DNA from 3 places in the Streptomyces sp. BB1-1-1 genome. Region 2 is predicted to be linked to each of the others. Evidence: riboswitches for the same ligand, from Rfam matches in the RefSeq annotation. Region 2 holds a riboswitch; each other region holds the start of a gene.

Region 1 (7,443 bases), 190 kb from region 2:
AGAACGGCACCAGGGACGCGTGCGCCAGCCAGGCCGTCGAGGTGGTGGCGGCCAGTGTGGCGCCCAGCACGGCCACCCCCTCCGTGGCCACGCAGCCCAGGAACACCGCCCCGGGCATCCGGCGCCCCCAGTGCGTGACGACCAGGTACAGCAGTCCCGGCCACAGCAGCGCCGCCAGCGCCAGCAGTGCCGCCGCCACGGGTGACCAGCCGAACAGGGAGATGCGGGTGCCGAGCACGGTCGTCGCGGCGACGGCGGTGAGGGCGCCCGGCGTCCCGGCCCGCGTCACCCACTGGGCCCGCTCGACCAGCAGCAGGTAGACGAAGTTCGCCGCCAGTGTCAGCCAGGCGGCGCAGGCCAGGACCAGGGCGATCCGGGACAGGACCTCGTGGCCCGTCAGGTGCAGGGCGACCGACAGGATGCCGGTCGCCATGACCGCCGCCCCGGCCGCCGGCGGACGCTGCGCCCACCAGGCGCGCAGGGGGTAGGGGGAGGTGGGAGAGGTGCCGGATGACATGCGCCCGATGCTAAGGACCCGCGCGGCTCAGGCCGGGCGCACCACGCTGTGGATCGACGACTCGCCGTCGTAGAAGATCGACTCCTCGCGGACGTACGCGCCCGGCTTCGGGGCGTGGATCATCATGCCGTTGCCGATGTAGAGGCCGACGTGACTGAGGTCGTCGTAGAAGAAGACCAGGTCGCCGGGCTGGGCCTGGGAGACCGGGACGGTCGTGCCGGCGTCGACCTGGTCGTAGGTGGTGCGCGGCAGTGTCACCCCCGCGTCCTTCCAGGCGGCCTGGGTCAGGCCCGAGCAGTCGTAGGAGTCGGGGCCGGTGGCGCCCCAGACGTACGGCTTGCCGATCTGGGCGCGGGCGAAGGCGAGTGCCTTCTCGGCCTTGGTGCCGTAGGAGGAGTCCGGCGTGGAGGACCCGGTTTCCGTACCGGCGCCGCTGGAGCCCGAGGAGCCGGATGAGCCCGAGGAGGCGTCGCTCTCCTGCCGGTCGGCCTCCTCCTGCCGCTTGCGCTCCTCGGCCTGCTGCTTCGCGAGTTCCGCGGCCTTGCGGGCGGCCTCCTGCTGCTTCTTCTTCTCGATCGCCGCGAGCCTGGCCTTCTCCTCGGCGGTCAATTCGGAGAGCAGCTCACGCGCGGTGGCGAGCTTCTTCTGAACGGTGGCCTTGGCCGTCTTGAGGTCGCTCTGCGACTCGGTGAGCGTCTGGAGGCTCTCGGTGGCCTCCCGGCGCTTCTCCATCGTCGCCGACTGCTGTGTGACGTAGTCGTCGACCGCGTCCTTCTGGCGGCCGGTGAGCCGGTCCATCAGGTGGGTCCGGTCGACGTAGTCCTGCGGCGAGTCCGCGAGCAGGAAGGTCGCGGTCTCCGGGACCGTGGAGCCCGTGCGGTACTGGGCGGAGGCGAAGGAACCCAGCTCCTCGCGCGCCTCGTTGAGCTTCTGGGTGCGCTCGGCGACGTCGTCGAGGAGGGTGTCGACGCGCTTGCGCTGCTTGGAGGTCTTCTCCTTGGCCGCGTTGTACTTCTCCGTCGCCGACCCCGCCTGGCGGTACAGGTCGTCGACCTTCTTCTCGACCTCTTCCAGGCTCGGCCTGTCGTCGTCCGACGGCGCGGCGGTGGCCGTCTGGGACAGCAGGGCGACGGAGGTGAGGGCCGCCGTGGCGAGGGCGGGGGTCCGTATGCCTGCGACGCGCGTACCCGTGGGACGCGACTTGCGGTGCGACGCCAAGGAGGCGACTCCTTCCAAAGCTCCGCCTACCGGGTTAGCTGTCGGGTTCGGGCGGTGTGGCGCGGAAGGGTTGCCCTACGGCGGATCCGCCCCCGTGGAGGGCGGTGCGGCCGATTCACCCCAAGGTTCTCGGTCGGGTCCCCGGCTCCGGGCGCCGTGCGGGCACGTCGGACTCGGCGGAGGCCGCGCGGCCCGGCGACGTTCGCCGGAGGGGGTCGTGCGGCCTGTCCGCACCGTAGCCAACTCGTGTGGCGGCTGTGAAGGTTGGTGGGTGATATGCCCGATACATTTTCGTGACCTTCGGTGTGCGGCCCCACTTCGGTCACTCTTCGTCGCCCGCTCTGTCGCAGGGCGTGCCCGGTGGCGGGATCCCGGCCATTTTCCGGGGTGGCGGCGGGTTGTCGGTGGGGCGCCCTAGACTCGGAGAGCGATGAGCAGCCTCTTTGACGACAGCTTCCTGGCGAGCCTCCAGACCCCCCGGGGTCACGAGGAGGAACCTCCGCCGCCGCCCGAGGACGATCACGGACCGGAGCCGGTTCCGCACGATCTGTTCGCCGGGAAGTTCGACGCGCCGCCGGAGCGGGACACCCACTACCGGGACGGCGCCCCGCGCCCCGCCCTGGACGCGGCCGCGCTCCTGGCGGGGCTGAACGAGAACCAGCGCGCCGCCGTCGTCCACTCCGGCTCCCCGCTGCTCATCGTGGCCGGCGCGGGCTCGGGCAAGACCCGCGTGCTCACCCACCGCATCGCCCACCTGCTGGCCGAGCGGAGCGTCCACCCCGGCCAGATCCTCGCGATCACCTTCACCAACAAGGCCGCGGGCGAGATGAAGGAGCGCGTGGAGCAGCTCGTCGGCCCGCGCGCGAACGCGATGTGGGTGATGACCTTCCACAGCGCGTGCGTCCGCATCCTGCGCCGCGAGTCGAAGAAGCTCGGGTTCACCTCGTCCTTCTCGATCTACGACGCGGCCGACTCCAAGCGGCTCATGGCGCTGGTCTGCCGCGACCTGGACCTGGACCCCAAGCGCTTCCCGCCCAAGTCCTTCAGCGCCAAGATCAGCAACCTGAAGAACGAGCTGATCGACGAGGAGGACTTCGCCGCCCAGGCGGCCGACGGTTTCGAGAAGACCGTCGCGCAGGCCTACGCCCTCTACCAGTCGCGGCTGCGCGAGGCCAACGCCCTCGACTTCGACGACCTGATCATGACGACGGTCAACCTGCTCCGCGCCTTCCCGGACGTCGCCGAGCACTACCGCCGCCGCTTCCGGCACGTCCTGGTCGACGAGTACCAGGACACCAACCACGCCCAGTACTCCCTGGTCCGCGAGCTCGTCGGCACCACCGAGCACGCCGTCGACGTGCCGCCCGAGGCCGAGGTCCCGCCCGCCGAACTGTGCGTGGTGGGCGACGCCGACCAGTCGATCTACGCCTTCCGCGGCGCCACCATCCGCAACATCCTCCAGTTCGAGGAGGACTACCCGGACGCGACGACGATCCTCCTGGAGCAGAACTACCGCTCCACCCAGACGATCCTCACCGCCGCCAACGCGGTCATCGAGCGCAATGAGTCCCGCCGCCCCAAGAACCTGTGGACCAACCAGGGCGCGGGCTCCCAGATCACCGGGTACGTCGCCGACACCGAGCACGACGAGGCCCAGTTCGTCGCCGACGAGATAGACCGCCTCACCGACGCGGGCGAGGCGAAGGCCGGCGACGTCGCCGTCTTCTACCGCACCAACGCCCAGTCCCGTGTCTTCGAAGAGGTCTTCATCCGCGTCGGCCTGCCCTACAAGGTCGTCGGCGGCGTCCGCTTCTACGAGCGCAAGGAGGTCCGGGACGTCCTGGCCTACCTGCGGGTGCTGGCCAACCCCGAGGACTCGGTGCCGCTGCGCCGCATCCTCAACGTCCCCAAGCGCGGCATCGGCGACCGCGCCGAGGCCATGATCGACGCCCTCTCCCAGCGCGAGAAGATCAGTTTCCCGCAGGCCCTGAAGCGCGTCGACGAGGCGTACGGCATGGCCGCGCGCTCCGCCAACGCCGTCAAGCGGTTCAACACGCTCATGGAGGACCTCCGTACGATCGTCGAGTCCGGCGCCGGACCGGCGACCGTGCTGGAGGCGATCCTCGAACGCACCGGCTACCTCGCCGAGTTGCAGGCCTCCACCGACCCGCAGGACGAGACCCGCATCGAGAACCTCCAGGAACTCGCCGCCGTCGCCCTGGAGTTCGAGCAGGAGCGGGCCGAGAGCGAGGAGGCCGGAACGCTGGCCGACTTCCTGGAGAAGGTCGCGCTGGTCGCCGACTCCGACCAGATCCCGGACGAGGAGGACGGCGACGGCGTCGTCACCCTGATGACCCTGCACACCGCCAAGGGCCTGGAGTTCCCGGTCGTCTTCCTCACCGGCATGGAGGACGGCGTCTTCCCGCACATGCGCGCCCTCGGCCAGGCCAAGGAACTGGAGGAGGAGCGGCGGCTGGCGTACGTCGGCATCACGCGCGCCCGCGAGCGGCTGTACCTGACCCGGTCGACGCTGCGCAGCGCCTGGGGGCAGCCGTCGTACAACCCGCCCTCGCGCTTCCTGGAGGAGATCCCGGCACCCCACCTGGAGTGGAAACGGACCGGGGCGAACGGCCCCGCGCCCTCCGCGCCGGTCTCCGGCGTGGCGGCCTCGCTGTCGTCGTCCCGTTCCCGCTCCTCGGCGTCGGGCGCGTCCGGCTTCGCCACGCGCCGGTCCGCCTCCGCCGAGCAGGCGACGGTCGCGCTGTCGGTCGGTGACCGCGTCACGCACGACCAGTTCGGGCTCGGGACGGTGGTCGGGGTCAAGGGCACCGGGTCGAACGCCGAGGCGACGATCGACTTTGGGGACACCAAGCCGAAGCGGCTGCTGCTGCGGTACGCGCCGGTGGAGAAGCTCTGAGGGTGCGCTGGGGGGCGTGACTCGCGGGCGCGTGCGGGCGGCTTGAGTGCCCGTACGTCGTCCGGGTGCCGGTCCGGATCGAGGCCCGGTCCGGATCGGGACCCGGCCTCGTTCGGGGCCCGGCCCGGTTCGGGTATCGGCCCGGTACGGGGTCCGGCCTGCTGAGACGTTACGGCGTCACGACGGGTTGAGGCCGTGGCTGCGCAGCCACGAGAGCGGGTCGATCGCCGAGCCGCCCGAGGGGCGCACCTCGAAGTGCAGGTGTGGTCCGGTCGAGTTGCCCGAGTTGCCGGAGAACGCGATCGCGTCGCCGGCCTTCACCGTCGTACCGGAGGGGACCTGGTAGCTGGAGAGGTGGCAGTACCACGTCTCCGTGCCGTCCTTCGCGGTCACGATCATCATGTTCCCGTACGCGCTGTTGTACTGCGTGCGGACCGTGCCGTCGGTCGCGGCCATCACGGTCGTGCCGTACGAGACGGGGAAGTCGATGCCGCTGTGCACGGACATCCAGTTGATGCCGGCCTGGCCGTAGTACGCGCTGAGGCCGTGCTGGGCGACCGGGAGCGCGAACTTGGGGCGCAGCCGCTCCTTGCGGGCCGCCTCCTCCGCCGCCCGCCTCTTCTCGGCGGCCTGCTGGGCCTTGAGGTCGATGCGTTCCTGCGTCCGGCTGGCCCGGTCGGCGAAGTCGTCGGCTCCGGCGGCGAGGCTCGTGAGCTGGGTGTCCAGCTTGTTGTTGGCGGTGGACGGCTTCACCGGCGCGGCTTCCGCGCCGCCGCCCGCGTCCGCCGCGGAGGCCGTGGTCTCCGTGCCGTCGTCGCCGGTCAGGCCACCGACGGAGGCGGCGGCGATACCGGCGACGCTCATCACGCAGGCCGACGGTACGGCGATGGTCATCAGTGCCGAGCGCTTGGCTGGCTGGCGGCGGCGAGAACGCGACCCGCCGCGGGAGGCGGTGCGTGCGGCCGGGATCCGGGCGGCCGGGGTGACCTCTTCCTGGCCTTCCAGGAGAACGGTCACGGTGGGAAGTTCGCCGGTGGCGGCCAACCCGTCGTCGTACGGGCCGGGTTCATCGGCGGCAGGTGGGGCGTCCGGCGCGGTGTTCTCCGGCGTTTGCGGCGTTTCCGGTGCATCCGGGGCCTGCGGTGTCTGCGCCGTGGTGCCGTCGGAGTTCCACTGTGTGGCGTCGTAGGCGCCGGTGTCGAACGTGCCGGTCGCGAAGGTGCCGGTCCCATAGGCGCCGGTCTCGTAGGTACCGGTTTCCAGGGCGTCGGTCGTGAAGGCGCCGGCCGCGAACGTGCCGGTCGCGAAGGCGCTGGTTTCGAAGGTGCCGGTTTCGAAGGTCTGCGTGCCCCAGTCCCACTGCTGGGTCCCGTCGGACGGATCGCCCGACTGGTCCGGCTGGGCCCAGGCGCCGGTGTCCCACTGACCGGTGGCCTCGACGCTCGTGGCCTGCGGTGGCGCGGAGGCGGGCTGCTGCACGTCCGCCGTCCATGTGGTCGCGTCGTAGGCGCCGGTGTCGTAGGCGGCGTGGTGCTGGGCCGCGTACGCGTCGTAGTTCGGGGACTGCCCGCCGCCGGTGGACCACTGGGTGGCGTCGTAGGAACCCGTGGTGTCGTAGCCGCCGGTGTCCTGCCCCGGGAGGCTGCCGAAGAGAGGGTCGGTGTCGAAGGTGGCCGTGGCGGTGGCGCCGGTGGAAAAACCAGTGGTGTCGTAGCCGCCGTACGTGGTGAGGTCGCCGTACTGGGCCTCCCCTGTGCCGTACGACGCGTACTGCGCCGGATCGGCGTCGGAAGCCGAGGCCGGGGTGGTCATGGTCCCCGACGGGTGACGGTCGTTCACCAACTTCTCTTTCGCCTCGACAACAGGGGCTGCCAGAGCAGTGCGGCGACTGTACCCGGCGGTATACGGGCACGACAATCTTCGTCAGGTTTCACGCGTGAAGGAAACGGGCAATCGGCCGTGTTTTGGGGGACGGCAGGCACGAGTTTGGCTTTGTGTTCGATGTTTGTTCGATGCTGAACGGGTTGTGTCCGCCGAGTTCCGCGGTCTTCGGGCAGTCTCAGGGGCCTCTCAGGCGACCGTCAGGCCTCCGTCCCGCTTGCCGGACTCCGGGTCCGCCTCCGGCGCGTCGGTGTCGAGCGCCTGGCGAATTCCGGTGGCCACGGCGGGGTGCACGGGCAGCGCGAGGTGGCCGATGCCGCTCACCCGTACGTTCTGCACGGTCAGGTCGGGGTGGTCCAGGCAGGCCGTCTCCAGCGGGTCCATCACGCGGTCCAGGTCGCTCCAGAAGCTGACGAACTGCGTACGGCAGCCGGGCGAGGGGCGGGTCAGCTCCTCGAGTACCGCCGAGCCGGGGCGCATCTGGCGCACGATCGGGTGCGCGTTCGCCAGCGGGACCACCCGGGTGCCGGTGTGCGGCGTGCCGAGCGTCACCAGTGTCCGGACGCGGAGGTCTCCGGCGAGGCGCTGCACGTAGTAGCGCGCGATCAGCCCGCCGAGGCTGTGTCCCACGATGTCGACCCGCTCACTGCCCGTCCGCTCGCAGATCTCTTCCACGTGCCGGCCGAGCAACTCGGCCGCGGTGCGGATGTCGCAGGTCAGCGGGGAGTAGTTCAGCGACTCGATCTGGTGTCTGCCGTGCTGGGCCAGGCTGCGGCGCAGGAGGAGGAAGACCGAGCGGTTGTCGATGAAGCCGTGCAGCAGGACGACCGGGGGGTTGGTGCGGGCCGGGAGGCGGGGAGGGGGAGGAGAGGGCTGCGGGTCCTGGGGCTCCGTCGTCGGGAGGGTGCAC
Region 2 (7,443 bases):
GCTGATCTGCGAGATGAACGCCGGGCCCGCGCCGCCGCCACCACCGCCTCCGCCTCCGCCTCCGCCGAACGACGCCCCGTCGCTCGTCTCGATCTTCACGGCGATCCCCACCAGGACCGGCACGGCGGCCAGCACGCCCAGCAGGGCGAGGGTGCGCCAGCGCCGGAAGGTGATCAGCAGTTCGCTGCGGAGCAGCCCGAAGGACCACAGCGGACTCGGGGCGCGCACCGCGCTCGGCACCTCGGCCCGCGACGTATCAGCCCGCGACATCGAAGCCCTCCCCGGTGAGCGCCACGAACGCGTCCTCCAGGGAGGCACGCTCCACTCCGAAGCCTCGGACCCGGACACCGGCCGCGACCAGGGCGGCGTTCAGGTCGGCGAGGTCGCGGTCCGGTGGCTCCGCCGTCACCCGGTCCTCGGCGACGACCACGTCCCCGGCCCCCTGCTCCTTCAGCACCCTGGCCGCCTCCCCCGCGTCCGGCGTGGTCACCACCAGCCGGCCGCGCGCCCCGGCCGCGAGGTCGGCGACCGCGCCCTGGCTGATCAGCCGCCCCTGCGCCATCACGGCGGCGTGCGTGCACACCTGCTCGATCTCGTCCAGCAGGTGGGAGGAGAGGAAGACGGTGGTGCCGTCGGAGGCCAGTTCCCGCACGAGCGCGCGGATCTCGCGCATGCCCTGGGGGTCGAGCCCGTTGGTCGGCTCGTCCAGGACGAGCAGGCGGCGCGGCTGGAGCAGTGCCGCGGCGAGCCCGAGGCGCTGCTTCATGCCGAGCGAGTACGCCTTCGCCTTCTTGCCGGCGGCGGCCGCGAGGCCCACCCGGTCCAGCGCCGCACCGACGCGCTCTCGCCGGGTGCGCGGGTCGGCGGCCGGGTCGGCGGCGTCGTAGCGCAGGAGGTTGTCGCGTCCGGAGAGGAAGCCGTACAGGGCGGGGCCCTCGATGAGGGCGCCGACCTGGGGCAGTACGGTGCGGGCCGCGCGCGGCATGGGCCGGCCCAGGACCCGGGCGGTGCCCGAGGTGGGCTCGATCAGGCCCATCAGCATGCGGATGGTGGTGGTCTTGCCGGAGCCGTTCGGGCCGAGGAAGCCGAAGACGCTGCCCGCCGGGACGGTCAGGTCCAGACCGTCGACGGCGAGCTGTCCGCCGCGGTAGCGCTTGGTGAGCGCCCGGGTTGCGATGACGGCGTCATCCGCGCTGTCCCCCTGGTCCGGACTCTCCGCTTCCGTGGCGGACGCTTCGGCCATCGGCTCCCTCGCTTCGTCGTCGTAGCTGCTCCGTGCTGATGCCCGACGCCGGACGCCAGGCCCGGCGCCCGGCGCCTGACGCCCGACGCCTGACGCCTGACGCCCGACGCGACCCGACGCCTGACCACCTTGACCTGACGCCTACTGGGCCGCGTCGGCCGCCTTCACCAGCGCGTCCTTGGTGACCGCACCGGCGTAGACCTTGCCGTCGTCCGTGATCAGGGCGTTGACCAGGCGGGTCTTGAAGACCGTGCCGGAGCCGAAGTCGCCCTTGACCTGGTCGCCGAAGGAGCCCAGGAAGCCGCCGAGGTCGCCGCCCGCGGAGGCCGTGGGCAGGCCCTGGCCGCCGGTGTCGAAGGTGGCGATCGAGTTCCAGCCCTCGCCGATGACCTTCGGGCCGTCCGTCCCCTTGAGGCCGTCCGTCCCCTTCAGGCCGTCCATCTCCTCGGCGAGGCCACCCTCGGCCTCCCGCCCGTGCTCCGGCGCCTCGGCCGCCTCGTCGGCCTCGGTGACCTTCGCACCCTCGGGCGGGGTGAAGTCGAACGTCGACGCGTCCGGCTTCGCGAAGCTGACCTTGGTGAAGCCCGCGTCCACGACGGCGGCGCCGCCGCTCGACGGGGTCAGCGTGAACTTCAGCGGCATGCCGGTCTCGGCGTCCACCGCGACGCTGATGGCGCCGACCGTGGAACCGTCCTGCTTGGGCTTGATCACCAGTCGGTACGCGTCCCGGCCGGCCACCTGCGCGGTGCCGTCGACGGTCACGGACGTGGTGTCGTCGACCGCCTTGAGGGCCTGGTCGGCGAAGTCCTTCGGGGTGGCCGGCACCTCCTTCTCCGGCTGCTCGGCGCTGCCGGACGTGGTGGCGTGGTAGACCTCGTTGGACTTGCTGTCGTAGCCCCAGACGTCCTTGCCGTCGTGGATCAGGCTGTACTCGGCGGCGTTCTCCAGCAGCGACAGCTTCTGCCGGTCGGGGCCGTCGGCGGCGACCCGCAGCGTGTGGGTGCCGGACACCAGCTCGGTGAGCTTGGCCGAGGGGTCGGCGGCGGAGCCGCCCTCGTCCCCGCCCGAACCCGGGCCGCCGGACATACCGGACATCAGGCCGCTCTCCAGGCCGCCGAGGTCCGGTAGGCCCAGGTCGGTGCTGATCTTGACCGTGCCGGACAGCTGCTCGACGTCCGACTTGGCGATCTTCTCTATGAGCTGCTCCGCCGTGACCTTCGGAAGGTCGGGGTCCCCGGAGTCGGCGAGCGCGGGGACGAGGCCGATCGTCGCGGCCGCCACTCCCATCACCGCGACCGGGACGACGTACCGCGCGGCCCTGCGCCGTCCGGCGCGCAGCTCCTCGCCCTCCCCGGCGGTCGTGTTGTCGTCGGAATCGATCGGTGCCATGTGTGCCCTACCTCCGTCGTCGGCGGCGGCTGTCCCACGATCTCGCGCTCGTTCACCCGTGAGCCGCCATTCTCACCCGAATCGGTGAGGATTGGTGTTTCCGTGGTGTCCATCTGACCAAATCGGCCAAGCGGAATCGTCAGACCGCGGGCTCAACTCCGCCTACTCCTGCGGGATGACACGGAGGGGTCGCGGCTCCCCCGGCCCGTAGGGGGCGGGGTAGGCGGCCGGGCGCTCAGCCGGCCCGGTGCACCACGGCGTCGCACAGTTCCACCAGCGCGGACTTCGCCTCGCACTCCTTGAGCGGGGCCAGCGCCGCCCGGGCGTCCTTGGCGTACCGCACGGTGTCCCGCCGCGCCTGCTCCAGCGCGGGGTGGGCGCGCAGCAGCCGCAGCGCCTCCGCGTGCCGCGCGTCGTCGCTCAGGTCGGAGTCCAGCAGCTCGCACAGGGCGATGTCCTCGGCGAGCCCCAGCCGGGCCGCCCGCTCGCGCAGCCGCAGCACCGGGAGGGTCGGGATGCCCTCACGCAGGTCGGTGCCGGGCGTCTTCCCCGACTCGTGGGAGTCGGAGGCGATGTCCAGGACGTCGTCCGCGAGCTGGAAGGCGACGCCGAGCCGCTCGCCGTACTGGGTGAGCACGTCCACGACCGTCTCGTCGGCGCCGGACATCATCGCGCCGAACCGGCAGGAGACCGCCACCAGCGAGCCCGTCTTGCCGCCCAGCACGTCCAGGTAGTGGTCGACCGGGTCCCGGCCGTCCTGCGGCCCCGCCGTCTCCAGGATCTGGCCGGTGACGAGCCGTTCGAACGCCAGGGCCTGCACGCGGACCGCCTCGGGACCGAGGTCGGCGAGGATCTGTGAGGCGCGGGCGAAGAGGAAGTCGCCGGTGAGGACCGCGACCGAGTTGTCCCAGCGGGTGTTGGCGCTGGGCACGCCGCGCCGTACGGCGGCCTCGTCCATCACGTCGTCGTGGTACAGGGTGGCGAGGTGGGTCAGCTCGACGACGACGGCCGAGGGCACGATCCCGGGGGCGTACCGGTCGCCGAACTGAGCGGAGAGCATCACCAGCAGTGGCCGGAAACGCTTGCCGCCGGCCCGCACCAGATGCTGGGCGGCCTCCGTGATGAACGGAACCTCGCTTTTGGTTGCCTCAAGCAACCCTTCCTCGACCGCAACCAATCCGGCCTGGACATCGGCTTCCAGAGCCTGGTCCCGCACGCTCAGCCCGAACGGCCCGACGACGGTCACGAGGGGTCTCCTGTCTGCTGGTGTCTACTGGCGATTACCTGGTTTGTCGATAGGTCGCTGCCACCACTCAAGTCAGCGTATCCGGTCACCTTTCGATCACCGCTAGCGCCCACCGTTACAGGCCGGTCGGTATCGGATCATGCACAGTATGTTTTTGATCAGGTGATATGAGCAGATATCGATCGCAATCACCAGGGGCCGGAACCCGCCACCGAAGATCACATCACCCCTCCCAACGGCCCGCACTCCGAATACGTCACCCGCTCGGGTCACCCCGATCCCGCCCCGAACGGATGCCCGCACAGCACACGGAAACACCGGCCGGGGCGGGGTCGGAGACGAGAGACGCGCGGCGGCCGACCCACCCGACCGCCGGCCGGAACCCGAAACCCTCCCCACCTACGGGCGATTGACTCCGAGTTGGCATTAATGCCCGATTTGCCAGCCTTGCTGAGGCGGGTGAGTTGGCTCACTTCGCCCCACCTGTAGGCAACCCTGCCGCCGACCGTGCCCTCCCTTTGCCCCGCAAGCCAGTTGAGGCTTGGCAGCCGCAAAGGATCAAGCACCTCAAACACCTCAGACCAAGGTCAACAGGCGCGTTGGGTGATTCCTGCACTTGTTTCGGACATGTGCTCTCGCATACGTTCCCGGCCTGTCGGGCGGACGCCGAATCCTGCCACCGCCCGGACGCACAGTCATCCGCCAACAAACTCGCAGGCAGGAGCGGGGGACCCAGGTAAGTCGCCGCACCGGTCACCACCGGAGCGGCTAGGGGTGAAGCCGTGCCCGTCAGGGCCCGGCCGGGCACCTCCCCGCCCGAACCCGACAGCTCACCTCGCAGGCGTAAGGAGAGGGACTCAAGCATGTCTGCCAACGGTCATAACCGTCACGCCCGCACCGCCCGCCTCGCCCGGAAGCTCGCCGTGGCCGGCACCGGCGCCGCCGTGCTCGCCCTGCCGCTCATCGGGGCCACCAGCGCCTCCGCGGCCACTCCGGCCGCCACCACGGCCGCCGCGACCGCCACCACGGCCGCGACGACGTACCCGGACAACCTCGACGGCTGGATCCGTGAGTCGCTCGACATCATGGCCCAGCACGGCATCCCCGGCTCGTACGAGGGCATCCACCGCAACATCATGCGGGAGTCGTCCGGCAACCCGCTGGCCATCAACAACTGGGACATCAACGCCATCAACGGCACCCCGTCCAAGGGCCTGCTCCAGGTGATCGACCCGACCTTCCAGGCGTACCACGTGCCCGGCACCTCCTGGGACCCGTACGACCCGGTCGCCAACATCACCGCCGCCTGCAACTACGCGGCCGACCGGTACGGCTCGATGGACAACGTCTTCGGCGCGTACTGAGCCGTAATACGGGGCTCTGCGCCCTAACACCGGGCTCTACGCCGTAATAGCAGGCTCTGCGCCGTATCACGAAGCTCTGAAGATCCGTTCGAGGACGACGGCCACGCCGTCGTCCTCGTTCGTCAGGGTGACCTCGTCGGCCACCGCCTTGAGTTCGGGGTGGGCGCCCGCCATCGCGACACCGTGGGCCGCCCAGTCGAACATGGGGATGTCGTTGGGCATGTCCCCGAAGGCGATCGTCCGTCGGCGGCTCACGCCCAGGCGCTCGGCGGCCAGCGCCAGGCCGGTGGCCTTGGTGATGCCGCACGGCTGGAGCTCGACCGTCCCCGGACCCGACATCGTGACCGTGGCGAGGGAACCGACCACCGCGCGCGCCGTCGCCGCCAACTCGTCGTCGGACAGCTCGGGATGGCGCAGCAGCACCTTGCTGATCGGCGCGCTCCACAGCTCGTCGCGCCGCTCGACCCGCACCGCGGGCAGCGTCGGGTGAGGCATCAGGTAACCCGGCTCGATGAGGGTCAGGCCGTCGACACCGTCCTGGTCGACCGCCGCGTGCACCTGCCCCACCTCGGCCTCGATCTTGCCGAGCGCGGTCTCGGCCAACTCCCGGTCCAGGGTGACCGACCACAGCATCCGGTGCGCGCCGGCGTCGTACACCTGGGCGCCCTGGCCGCACACCACGAGCCCCGTGCAGCCGAGACGGTCGAGCAGGGGCCGCACCCGGGGCGCCGGCCGCCCCGTCACCACCAGATGCCGCGCACCGGCCCCGGCCACCCGCGCCAGCGCGGCCAGTGACCGGCCGGACACGGTGTCGTCGCCGCGGAGCAGCGTGCCGTCGAGATCGGTGGCGACGAGTGAATACGCGGTGCGGTCCATGATCAGAGAATACGGACACCGCACCTGTCCGACTCACCCGCGATCGCTTCCGAACGAGGAGGCGCGAGGTCGGCACGAGTCCGCACGAGTACGGCACGAGTGCGCACGAGGACGCACGTTCGTGTCCGAAACCTGGCACATCATCGGCTAAAGCCGGTTAAAGGCCTGTGCACCGGTTGGCAACAACATGGTCCGCTACCTACCGGCCGGACGGCACCCGGGGGTACCTTCCTTTTGTCCAGGGGGGACTTGATCGGGGGGTCGGGTTGAACAGCGGACGTGTGCGTGTGCTCAGGCCGGAGGAACTGGGCGAGGGGGAACGGGAGCACTGGCGCGAGCTGCGCGCCAAGTCGACGGCACCACGCAATCCGTTCATGGAACCGGAGTTCACCGACGTCGTGGGCCGGGTGCGGCCGCGGGCACGGATCGCGGTGGTGTACGACGGCGGTGAGGCGGCCGGTTTCCTGCCGCACGAGCGCGGACCGCTGGGTCAGGGCCGGGCCATCGGACTCGGGGTCTCGGACTGCCAGGGCGCGGTGCTGCGCCCCGGCCTCACCCCGGACACCCGCGAACTGCTGCGGGCCTGCTCCCTGTCGAGCTTCGCCTTCGACAACCTGGAGGCGGAGCAGCGGTTGTTCGTACCGCACGCCGCCGAGGAGCACACCACCTACGTCATCGACGTGGAGAAGGGCTACGAGGCGTACGAGAGCGGGCTGCGCGACCGGTCGCCGAAGTTCCTCAAGACCACCCTCGCCAAGGAACGCAGGCTCGGCCGTCAGGTCGGGGACGTGCGTTTCGTGTTCGACGAGCGGGACCCGGCCGCGCTGCGCACGCTCATGGAGTGGAAGTCGGCGCAGTACCGCAGGACGGGACGCCGGGACCGGTTCGCGCAGGAGTGGATCACGCGGCTCGTCGGGCGGCTCGCCAGGACCCGGGCGCCGGAGTGCACCGGCACGCTGTCCGTTCTCTACGCCGACGGCCGACCGGTCGCCGCCCACTTCGGACTGCGCTCGGCGACGGTCCTGGCGTGCTGGTTCCCGGCTTACGACCCGGAGTTCGCCAAGTACTCGCCGGGTCTTGTCCTGCATCTGCGGATGGCCGAGGCAGCCGCCGGCCAAGGCATCGGCATGCTCGACATGGGACGGGGTTCGGCGGAGTACAAGGACGCGCTGAAGACCGGTGACCTGCCCGTGTACGAGGGGGCGGCGACGCGCGTGGGGGCGGGCGCCGCGCTGCACTGGCTCGGCCGCGAGCCGGCCCGCCGCGCGCACGGCTTCGTGCGCGACCGGCCCCGGCTGGCGTCGCTGGCGGTACGGACGTTGAGG
Region 3 (7,443 bases), 2.5 Mb from region 2:
CATCGTGGCGTCGAACGGGCCGTGTGCGGCGCCGATGTCCCGGAAGCCGTCGAAGTAGCCGGTGTCGCCGCTGTGGTAGACGCGGTGCTCCTCCCCGGCGACGACCCAGGACGCCCAGAGAGTGTGCTGGGTGTTGCGCAGGCCCCGTCCGCAGAAGTGCCGGGCCGGAGTGGCGGTCAGGGTGAGGCCGCCGACGCGCGTCGACTCGTGCCAGTCCAGCTCGCGCAGCCGGCCGGCGGAGACGCCCCAGTGTTCGAGGTGGGCGCCGACGCCGAGCGGCACCGCGAACAGGGTGTCCGTGCCGGCCAGCGCCTTGATCGTGGGCATGTCCAGGTGGTCGTAGTGGTCGTGGGAGATGACGACGACGTCGACCGGGCCGAGGGCCGCCAAGGGCACCGGGACCGGGTGCAGCCGCTTCGGGCCGGCGAAGGGGAACGGGGAGCAGCGCTCGCCCCAGACCGGGTCGAAGAGCACGCGCTGCCCGTCGATCTCGGCGAGCACGCTGGAGTGCCCCATCCAGGTCAGCCGCAGTCCGGTGGCGGGCGGCCGGGCGAGGTCGGCGAGCGTGGTGGCGTGCACGGGCACGGTGCCCAGGGGCGCGCGACGGAGCCGGGCCTGCCGGTCGAAGTAGATCTTGGCGAATTCCGCGGCCGACCCGGAGGGCCGGGTCCGGGCGCCGCCTCCGGGGTTCTGGAAGACGCCGTCACGGAAGTGCGGCGATCTGCGGATGCGCGCCATGCGCTCACCGCTGGGGTCCGCACCGAAGGCCGCGGGCCGCGGCACGCGGAACCCCGAGTTCGGGGAACGGAAACCGGCCACGGTGCCTCCAGGTGGAGTAGGTCAGGATCTCATTGTCGTCTCGTCCGACGTCACTCGAACGCCCGATGTCACATCCGAGTTCCCTTCACCCGTCGTACCGGTGAGGGCGCCCCCGCCGGAGCGCCCGGGAACCAACGGCACGACTCACGGACAGGAAGGTGGCCCTCATGGCCCGCGTATCCCTCACCCCGCCCCGGACGCTCCTCCTCCGCGTCATGGAGTGGTACTCCCGGCGCACCTACGGCAAGGTCCTCGACCCCGGCAAGGCGCTCGCCCACAACCCGCGCGTGCTCTGGGGCGACCTGCGTTTCGAGCAGTCCGTGGCCAAGTGGAACAGGCTGGACTCCGACCTGAAGGCGCTCGCGGTGATGGCCTCGGCGGCCTCGATCGGCTGCTCCTGGTGCATGGACTTCGGGTACTGGGAGAACGCCGAGCGCGGCATGGACCGGCGCAAGCTCCACGACGTTCCGGTGTGGCGGGAGAGCGACGCGTACACGCCGCTGGAGCGGGACGTCATGGAGTACGCCGAGGCGGTGACGGCGACGCCGCCCACCGTCGGCGACGACCTCGCCGAGCGGTTGCGGGCCCGGCTGGGCGAGCCGGCGTTCGTGGAGCTGACGGCCATGGTCGCCGTCGAGAACCTGCGCTCCCGCATCAACGCGGCGCTCGACCTCACCAGCCAGGGTTTCAGGGACTCCTGCGATCTGCCCGGCACTGGGCGCACCGGTCCGGCCACCGCGACGACGGACTGAGTGACCGGGCCTGAAGCGGCCGTCGCCGCATGTCCGGGCGCGTGTATAGGGTGACGGGCGTGGTGAGAGTCCGGTTGGGTGTCGCGGAGCGGCGCGAGGAGTTGCTGCGCGCGGCGATCGAGCAGATATCGGCGCGGGGTGTGGCGGCGTTGCGGATCGCCGACGTGGCCGCCGCGCTCGGTGTCAGCAACGCGCTGGTGCTCTACCACTTCTCCACCAAGGAGAAGCTCGTCGCCGCCGCGTTCACGTACGCCGCCGAGGATGATCTCTCCCGTCTGCGCAAGCTGCTCGGCCGCCGTACGTCGGCCCTGCGCCGGCTGCGGGCCGCCGTGCGCTGGTACGCCCCGACCGGGCAGGCCAAGGGGTGGCGGCTGTGGATCGAGGGCTGGGCGGTGGCGTTGCGCGAGCCCGCGCTGCGGGAGGTCACGCGGGAACTGGACCGTCAGTGGAAGGCGGCGATCGCCGAGGTCATCGCCGAGGGCGTGGCCGCCGGGGAGTTCACGTGCCCGGAGCCCGACGGCGCGGCCCTGCGTCTGACCGCTCTGCTCGACGGGCTCGCCGTCCAGCTGACGTCCTACCCGGGTGCGGTGTCCCGGGCCAAGGCCCAGGAGTGGACGGACGAGGCGCTGGCCCGCGAACTCGGCCTGAAGCGCGAGGCCTTGACGACACCACGCCGCTAGCCACGGCCGCGAGCGGGGACCGGCGGCACCTCACCGCGGACGGACACCCCCGCCCCGGCGTCCGGGGCGCGACGAACCGACCCCTCGACCACCGTCCCGCCAGTGGCCGGACCCGCCCCCCACATCCGAGGCACGACGGACCGGCCACCCGGCCACACCGTTCCACCGGCGGCCGGGCCCGCCCCCCGCATCCGCGGCACGACCGACCGGTCCCTCGATGACCATCCCACCGGTGGCCAGATCCGCCCCCACATTCGCAGCACGACCGACCGGCCCCTCGGCCACCGTTCCACCGGCGGCCGGGTCCGCCCCCCCACTCCTCGCCACCCGGCGGCGAGCCGGACTCCGGCCGACCGCCCGCACTCCGGCCACCCACCCGCCGGCGTCCGCCCACCCGGCCCACGGCCACCCCACCCGCGCAAACCGGCAAAGCGACCCCGCGGCCGTCCGCCGCGCGCCCCGCACCCCGCACCGCCGTCAGGCCACCGCCGCGATCCGCACCTTGATGTCGTCCGGCGACAGCGCCCCCTTCGCGGTCACGTGGTCGCCCGACGACTCGCCTCGCAGCCGGCGTCCGATCCACGGCACCAGGTACTCGCGTGCCCAGTGCACGTCGTCGCGCCTGACGTGCAGGGTGCCGCGGGGCGGCAGCGGCGGCCAGGGCTGGTCCGGGTCGGCGGGGACGCGCAGGCCGAGGGCCTGGCCCGCGCGCAGCGCCACGCGGGTGTGGCCCTCCGGCGACAGGTGCAGCCGGTCGGCGTCCCACGCCCTGCGGTCCTGGACGCTCCGGAGCGACCACAGGTCGAGCACGGGGCAGCCGTAGCGGTCGGCGACGGCACGGACGTGCCCGTTGTAGGTCGCGATCTTGCCGCGCAGATGCTTGAGGACGGGCACCCCACGGGTGTCGAAGCCGGTCGTCACCAGGACGGTGCCGGCCGCCGCGGCCAGCGCGGCCACCGCGCGTTCGAACCGCTCGGCCACCTCGTCCGGATCGGTGCCGGGCCGGATGATGTCGTTGCCGCCCGCCGCGAACGAGACCAGGTCCGGCGCGAGTTCGGCGACCCTCGGGACCTGCTCCGCCACGATCTGGTCGAGCAGCCTGCCGCGCACGGCGAGGTTCGTGTACCTGAAGTCGCCCTCGGGGCGCCGGTCCGCGAGCAGTACGGCCAACCGGTCCGCCCAGCCGACGAACGACCCGTCGGGGCCCGGGTCGCCGACGCCCTCGGTGAAGCTGTCCCCCACCGCCACGTACGACCCGATCACTTCTCTGCTGTCACTCTTCGAATCGTCTGCCACGTCGGCCCATGATTCACCTTGGAATGTGACCTACGCGACCGTAGGAAAGGGTTGACGGGCGGTGAGAAAAACCACGCCTAAAGTGTTCGTCAATTCCGGAATACACCGAAGGCCGGACCCGGGGATCGGGGTCCGGCCTTCAGCGGCGCGGAGGCCGCGCCCAAGCGGTCGTCAGAGAGAGACGCCGTGCGAGCGCAGGTAGGCGATCGGGTCCACGTCCGAGCCGTAGTCCGGCGTGGTGCGGATCTCGAAGTGCAGGTGCGGACCGGTCACGTTGCCGGTGGCACCCGAGAGACCGACCTGCTGACCCGCCGTCACGGACTGACCGGCGGAGACGGAGAGCGAGGACAGGTGGGCGTACTGGGCGTAGTGGCCGTCGGCGAGCTGGATGACGACCTGGTTGCCGTACGCGCCGCCCCAGCCGGCGGAGACGACGGTGCCCGCGCCGACGGCCTTGAGCGAGGTGCCGGTCGGGACGACGAAGTCCGTGCCGGTGTGGTAACCGCTGGACCACATGCTGCCGGTCTGGTGGTACGGGGTGCCGACGCTGCCGCCGGGCACGGGGGAGGTGAAGCCGCTGGTGGTGCCGGCGGACTGGGCGCTCGTGTCGGACGAGTCCGAGGACGAGGTCTTCGCGGCGTCCGACGACTTCTCGGCCGACTCGGACTTCTCGGAGGACGACTTCTTCGGCGCGGCGGGCTTCTCGGCCGGCTTCTCCGACTCGGCGGAGGAGGGGGCCGAGGACTTGGCGGCCTGCTCGCCGACCGAGAGCTTCAGGCCGGGGTGGATCAGCGACGGGTCCGAGCCGACGACGTCACGGTTGTCCGCGTACAGCTTCTTCCAGCCGCCGTCGACGTCCTGCTCGTCGGCGATCTTCGAGAGGTAGTCACCGCTCTTCACGGTGTACGTCCGCGAGTCCGAGTTCTTCTCGGCGCTGCTGCCGGCGGCCTTCTTCGCGGTCGTCGGTATGGACTGCACGGCCTGTTCGGAGACGGACTGCGCGGGAGCGGCGTGGGCGCCGGCGGCACCCAGCAGCGGCAGCGCGAGCGCGGCGCCACCGGTTCCGGCGACGGCGATGGTGCGGGTCAGGCGCATGGCCCTGGTACGGCGGTGCTTACCCTTCGCGGGCATGGCGATTTCCTCTCCGGCGCCTACGAGGTGAGCTGTCGGGTGCGAGCTGGAGATGCCCGGCCGCGTCGAGACGCGGCTTAACCCCAAGCCGTTCCGGGAACCGGAACAGGCAGTTGTACCTGTGGGTCCCCCGCTCCTGCCGTGTACGGGTGGTGGATGAGTGCGGGCTCCGGTCGGCGGCAGGATTAGGCGTCCGTCCGGATCGGTGGTGAACGTAAGGGACCAAGACGCGCGGGGACAAGCGAGGGGTTCCATTGACAGGTGTTCCGATTGATCCTTTACGGGAATTACCGGTCACCCTCCGTCGATTCGCGCAGTGCCCTTTCGCGTAAACAGCCTTGAAAACCGGCCGAATTACGTGAACATGACGAGCAACGCACGGTCACGGATATGACGCTGCTCACGCGCCGCCTCTCCAGCCCCTTTCATTCCAGGGCCAGTTGGAATGAAGGTGCTAATTCGGACAGAAGGTTTAGATGCGGCGCAGTCGGGCGGCCGTGCCGCCGAGGCCACCGGACCGTGCCGTATCTTCGAGTGGTGCCCGTCGGCGAGCAGCGCCGGCGGGGCGGAGTGGGAGGAGCCCCCGTGACGCAGCAGGTCCCGTCGACCGAACCCGAGCTGGCCGGTGTGCGTAACTTCCGTGACGTGGGCGGGCTGCCGACCGTGGACGGGCGGCGGGTGCGACACGGCGTGCTGTTCCGCAGCGGCCACCTGGCGCACGCCACCGGGGAGGACGCCGCGTTCCTGGCCTCGCTGGGCCTGCACACCATCTTCGACTTCCGCAACGCGGCCGACCAGAAGCTCGAGGGCCCGGACGTCGAGCTGCCCGGCGTACGCAATGTGAACCTGCCGCTGAGCGATCCGGCCGATGGTGCCGAGTTCTGGAAGATGGTCCGCGACGGCGACCTCGACCAGCTGCACGAGATCCTGGCGGACGACAAGGCCGCCAACCGGATGATCGAGTCCTACCGCATGATCATCAAGGAGCGCACGGCGGAGCACTCCCGGGTGCTGCACGCGCTCGCCGAGGACAGCGTCCCCGCCCTGATGCACTGCGCGGCCGGCAAGGACCGCGCGGGCCTGTCGATCGCGATCACCCTGCTCGCCCTGGGCGTCGAGAGCGACGCCATCGTCGACGACTACCTGAAGTCGAACGCCACGCACCGCCGCTACAAGGTGCGCCGCAGCAGCTCCGCCGCCTCCGCCTACTCCCCCGAGGTCATGGAGCTGCTCAGCCCCCTCTTCGACGCGCGCGCCGAGTATCTGGCGGCGGCCTTCGAGACGGTCGAGGAGACCTGGGGCGGGGTCGACGCCTACCTGGAGAAGGGCCTGCGGATCACGCCGGAGACCCGGGAGCGGCTGCGCGAGCGGATGCTGGACTGAGCCACCCGCTCACCGGCTGTTGGCGCCCACCTCGAAGAGCAGGTAGATGAAGGCCGCGAAGACGTGGCCCACGACGAGGTAGATGAAGAGCCGCACCCACAGGGCGCGCGGGAACTTCTCCTGCAGGTTCATGGCGTCTCTCCGAGGGTGGGGTGGGCCGACGTGGTGGCCGGTCCCAGGCACAGCGCCGTCGCCGGGCTCTGCAGCAGGGTGTGGACGAAGAGGAGGTCGACCCCGTCGGCGTCCTGAGCGGCGATCCGGTGCGGGGTCAGCGAGTCGAAGTGCGCGCTGTCACCCGGACCGAGCCGGTGCACGGTGTCCCCGAGGCGCAGACGCAGCCGGCCGCGCAGGACGTGCAGCCACTCCTCCCCGGGGTGCACCCGCACGATGTCACCCTGTGAGCCGTGCGGCACATGGACCCGCAGGGCCTGCATCCCGCGCCCGGCCCCGCCGGCCTGCCAGTACGTCCAGCCGCCCGCGAACGTCGGCTCCATGGCGTCGGCACGCACGACGGCGTCCCGGTCCGCGGCCGTCTCGCCGAGCAGCTCCGAGACGGTCGTACCGTAGACACGGGCGAGGGAGAGCAGCATCGGCAGCGAGGGCTGGCGTTGCCCGGTCTCCAGGCGGGAGAGGTGGGCGGGCGACAGCCCGGCGGCCCGGGCCGCCGCCTCCAGGGTGAGGGCGGCCCTGCGCCGCAGGGCGCGCAGCTGCGGTGCCACGACGGACACCGCGTCCGCCGGCGCGTCCGGCGACGGCGGACCGGTCTCATGGGAGGTCATGCCTCCATTCAGCCCGAAACTTGCCCGGCAGGCAATTTCCTTGCCTCAGAGGCAAAAGAGGCGAACGAGCCGGCGAGAGGCAGTCCTCAGAGGCGAAGACGGTCGCGGGTGGACGCGCTAACGATTGCCCACCGCCTGCCTGACCAGGGTCTTTCCGAAGTCCCACATGAGGCCGCCGCCGTTGTGGGCGTCGTCCATCACCTCGGTGAACGCATCGACGAACCGGTCGGCGTCCGCCGCGTCGATGATCAGTGGCGGGATCAACTTGATCACCTCCAGGTGGTCGCCGGACACCTGCGTCAGGATCCGGTGCCGTTGCAGCAGCGGCACCACGACCATCTGCGCGAACAGACCCTTGCGCGCGGCCTGCAGCATCGTCCAGCGACTGCGCAGCTTCAGGGACCTGGGCCGGCCGAACTCGATGCCGATCATCAGCCCCCGCCCCCGGACGTCGGCGAGCAGCTCGTAGCGGTCCACCAGTTCCGTCAGCCGGGACTTCAGCCGCTCCCCCACCGCGGCCGCGTTCGCCACGATCTCCTCGTCCTCCATCACCGACAGCACCGCGAGCCCGGCCGCCATGGCCTGCGCGTTGGACCCGAAGCT

What was found. A riboswitch is a leader RNA that binds a small molecule or an ion and turns the genes downstream of it on or off. The one in region 2 is predicted to bind cyclic di-AMP.
Region 1: it holds a riboswitch for cyclic di-AMP, as region 2 does, so the genes downstream of both, RI578_RS15585 (NlpC/P60 family protein) here and RI578_RS16560 (transglycosylase SLT domain-containing protein) in region 2, are expected to answer to the same signal.
Region 3: it holds a riboswitch for cyclic di-AMP, as region 2 does, so the genes downstream of both, RI578_RS05055 (LysM peptidoglycan-binding domain-containing M23 family metallopeptidase) here and RI578_RS16560 (transglycosylase SLT domain-containing protein) in region 2, are expected to answer to the same signal.

The regions. Positions count from the first base shown of each region.
Region 1 is NZ_CP134203.1:3,413,406-3,420,848, reverse strand. Features, by position in the region: gene RI578_RS15590 (tellurite resistance/C4-dicarboxylate transporter family protein) at 1-517, opposite strand, end outside; gene RI578_RS15585 (NlpC/P60 family protein) at 545-1,735, opposite strand; cyclic di-AMP (ydaO/yuaA leader) riboswitch at 1,742-1,924, opposite strand; gene pcrA (DNA helicase PcrA) at 2,166-4,652, shown strand; gene RI578_RS15575 (M23 family metallopeptidase) at 4,830-6,491, opposite strand; gene RI578_RS15570 (alpha/beta fold hydrolase) at 6,723-7,443, opposite strand, start outside.
Region 2 is NZ_CP134203.1:3,605,143-3,612,585, forward strand. Features, by position in the region: gene RI578_RS16540 (ABC transporter permease) at 1-270, opposite strand, end outside; gene RI578_RS16545 (ABC transporter ATP-binding protein) at 257-1,243, opposite strand; gene RI578_RS16550 (DUF2092 domain-containing protein) at 1,385-2,632, opposite strand; gene RI578_RS16555 (polyprenyl synthetase family protein) at 2,868-3,878, opposite strand; cyclic di-AMP (ydaO/yuaA leader) riboswitch at 4,569-4,736, shown strand; gene RI578_RS16560 (transglycosylase SLT domain-containing protein) at 4,742-5,242, shown strand; gene RI578_RS16565 (HAD family hydrolase) at 5,309-6,118, opposite strand; gene RI578_RS16570 (GNAT family N-acetyltransferase) at 6,406-7,443, shown strand, end outside.
Region 3 is NZ_CP134203.1:1,099,783-1,107,225, forward strand. Features, by position in the region: gene RI578_RS05035 (MBL fold metallo-hydrolase) at 1-819, opposite strand, end outside; gene RI578_RS05040 (carboxymuconolactone decarboxylase family protein) at 987-1,571, shown strand; gene RI578_RS05045 (TetR/AcrR family transcriptional regulator) at 1,631-2,251, shown strand; gene RI578_RS05050 (SGNH/GDSL hydrolase family protein) at 2,729-3,514, opposite strand; gene RI578_RS05055 (LysM peptidoglycan-binding domain-containing M23 family metallopeptidase) at 3,719-4,678, opposite strand; cyclic di-AMP (ydaO/yuaA leader) riboswitch at 4,681-4,840, opposite strand; gene RI578_RS05060 (tyrosine-protein phosphatase) at 5,264-6,061, shown strand; gene RI578_RS05065 (DUF6126 family protein) at 6,071-6,193, opposite strand; gene RI578_RS05070 (XRE family transcriptional regulator) at 6,190-6,840, opposite strand; gene RI578_RS05075 (aspartate aminotransferase family protein) at 6,958-7,443, opposite strand, start outside.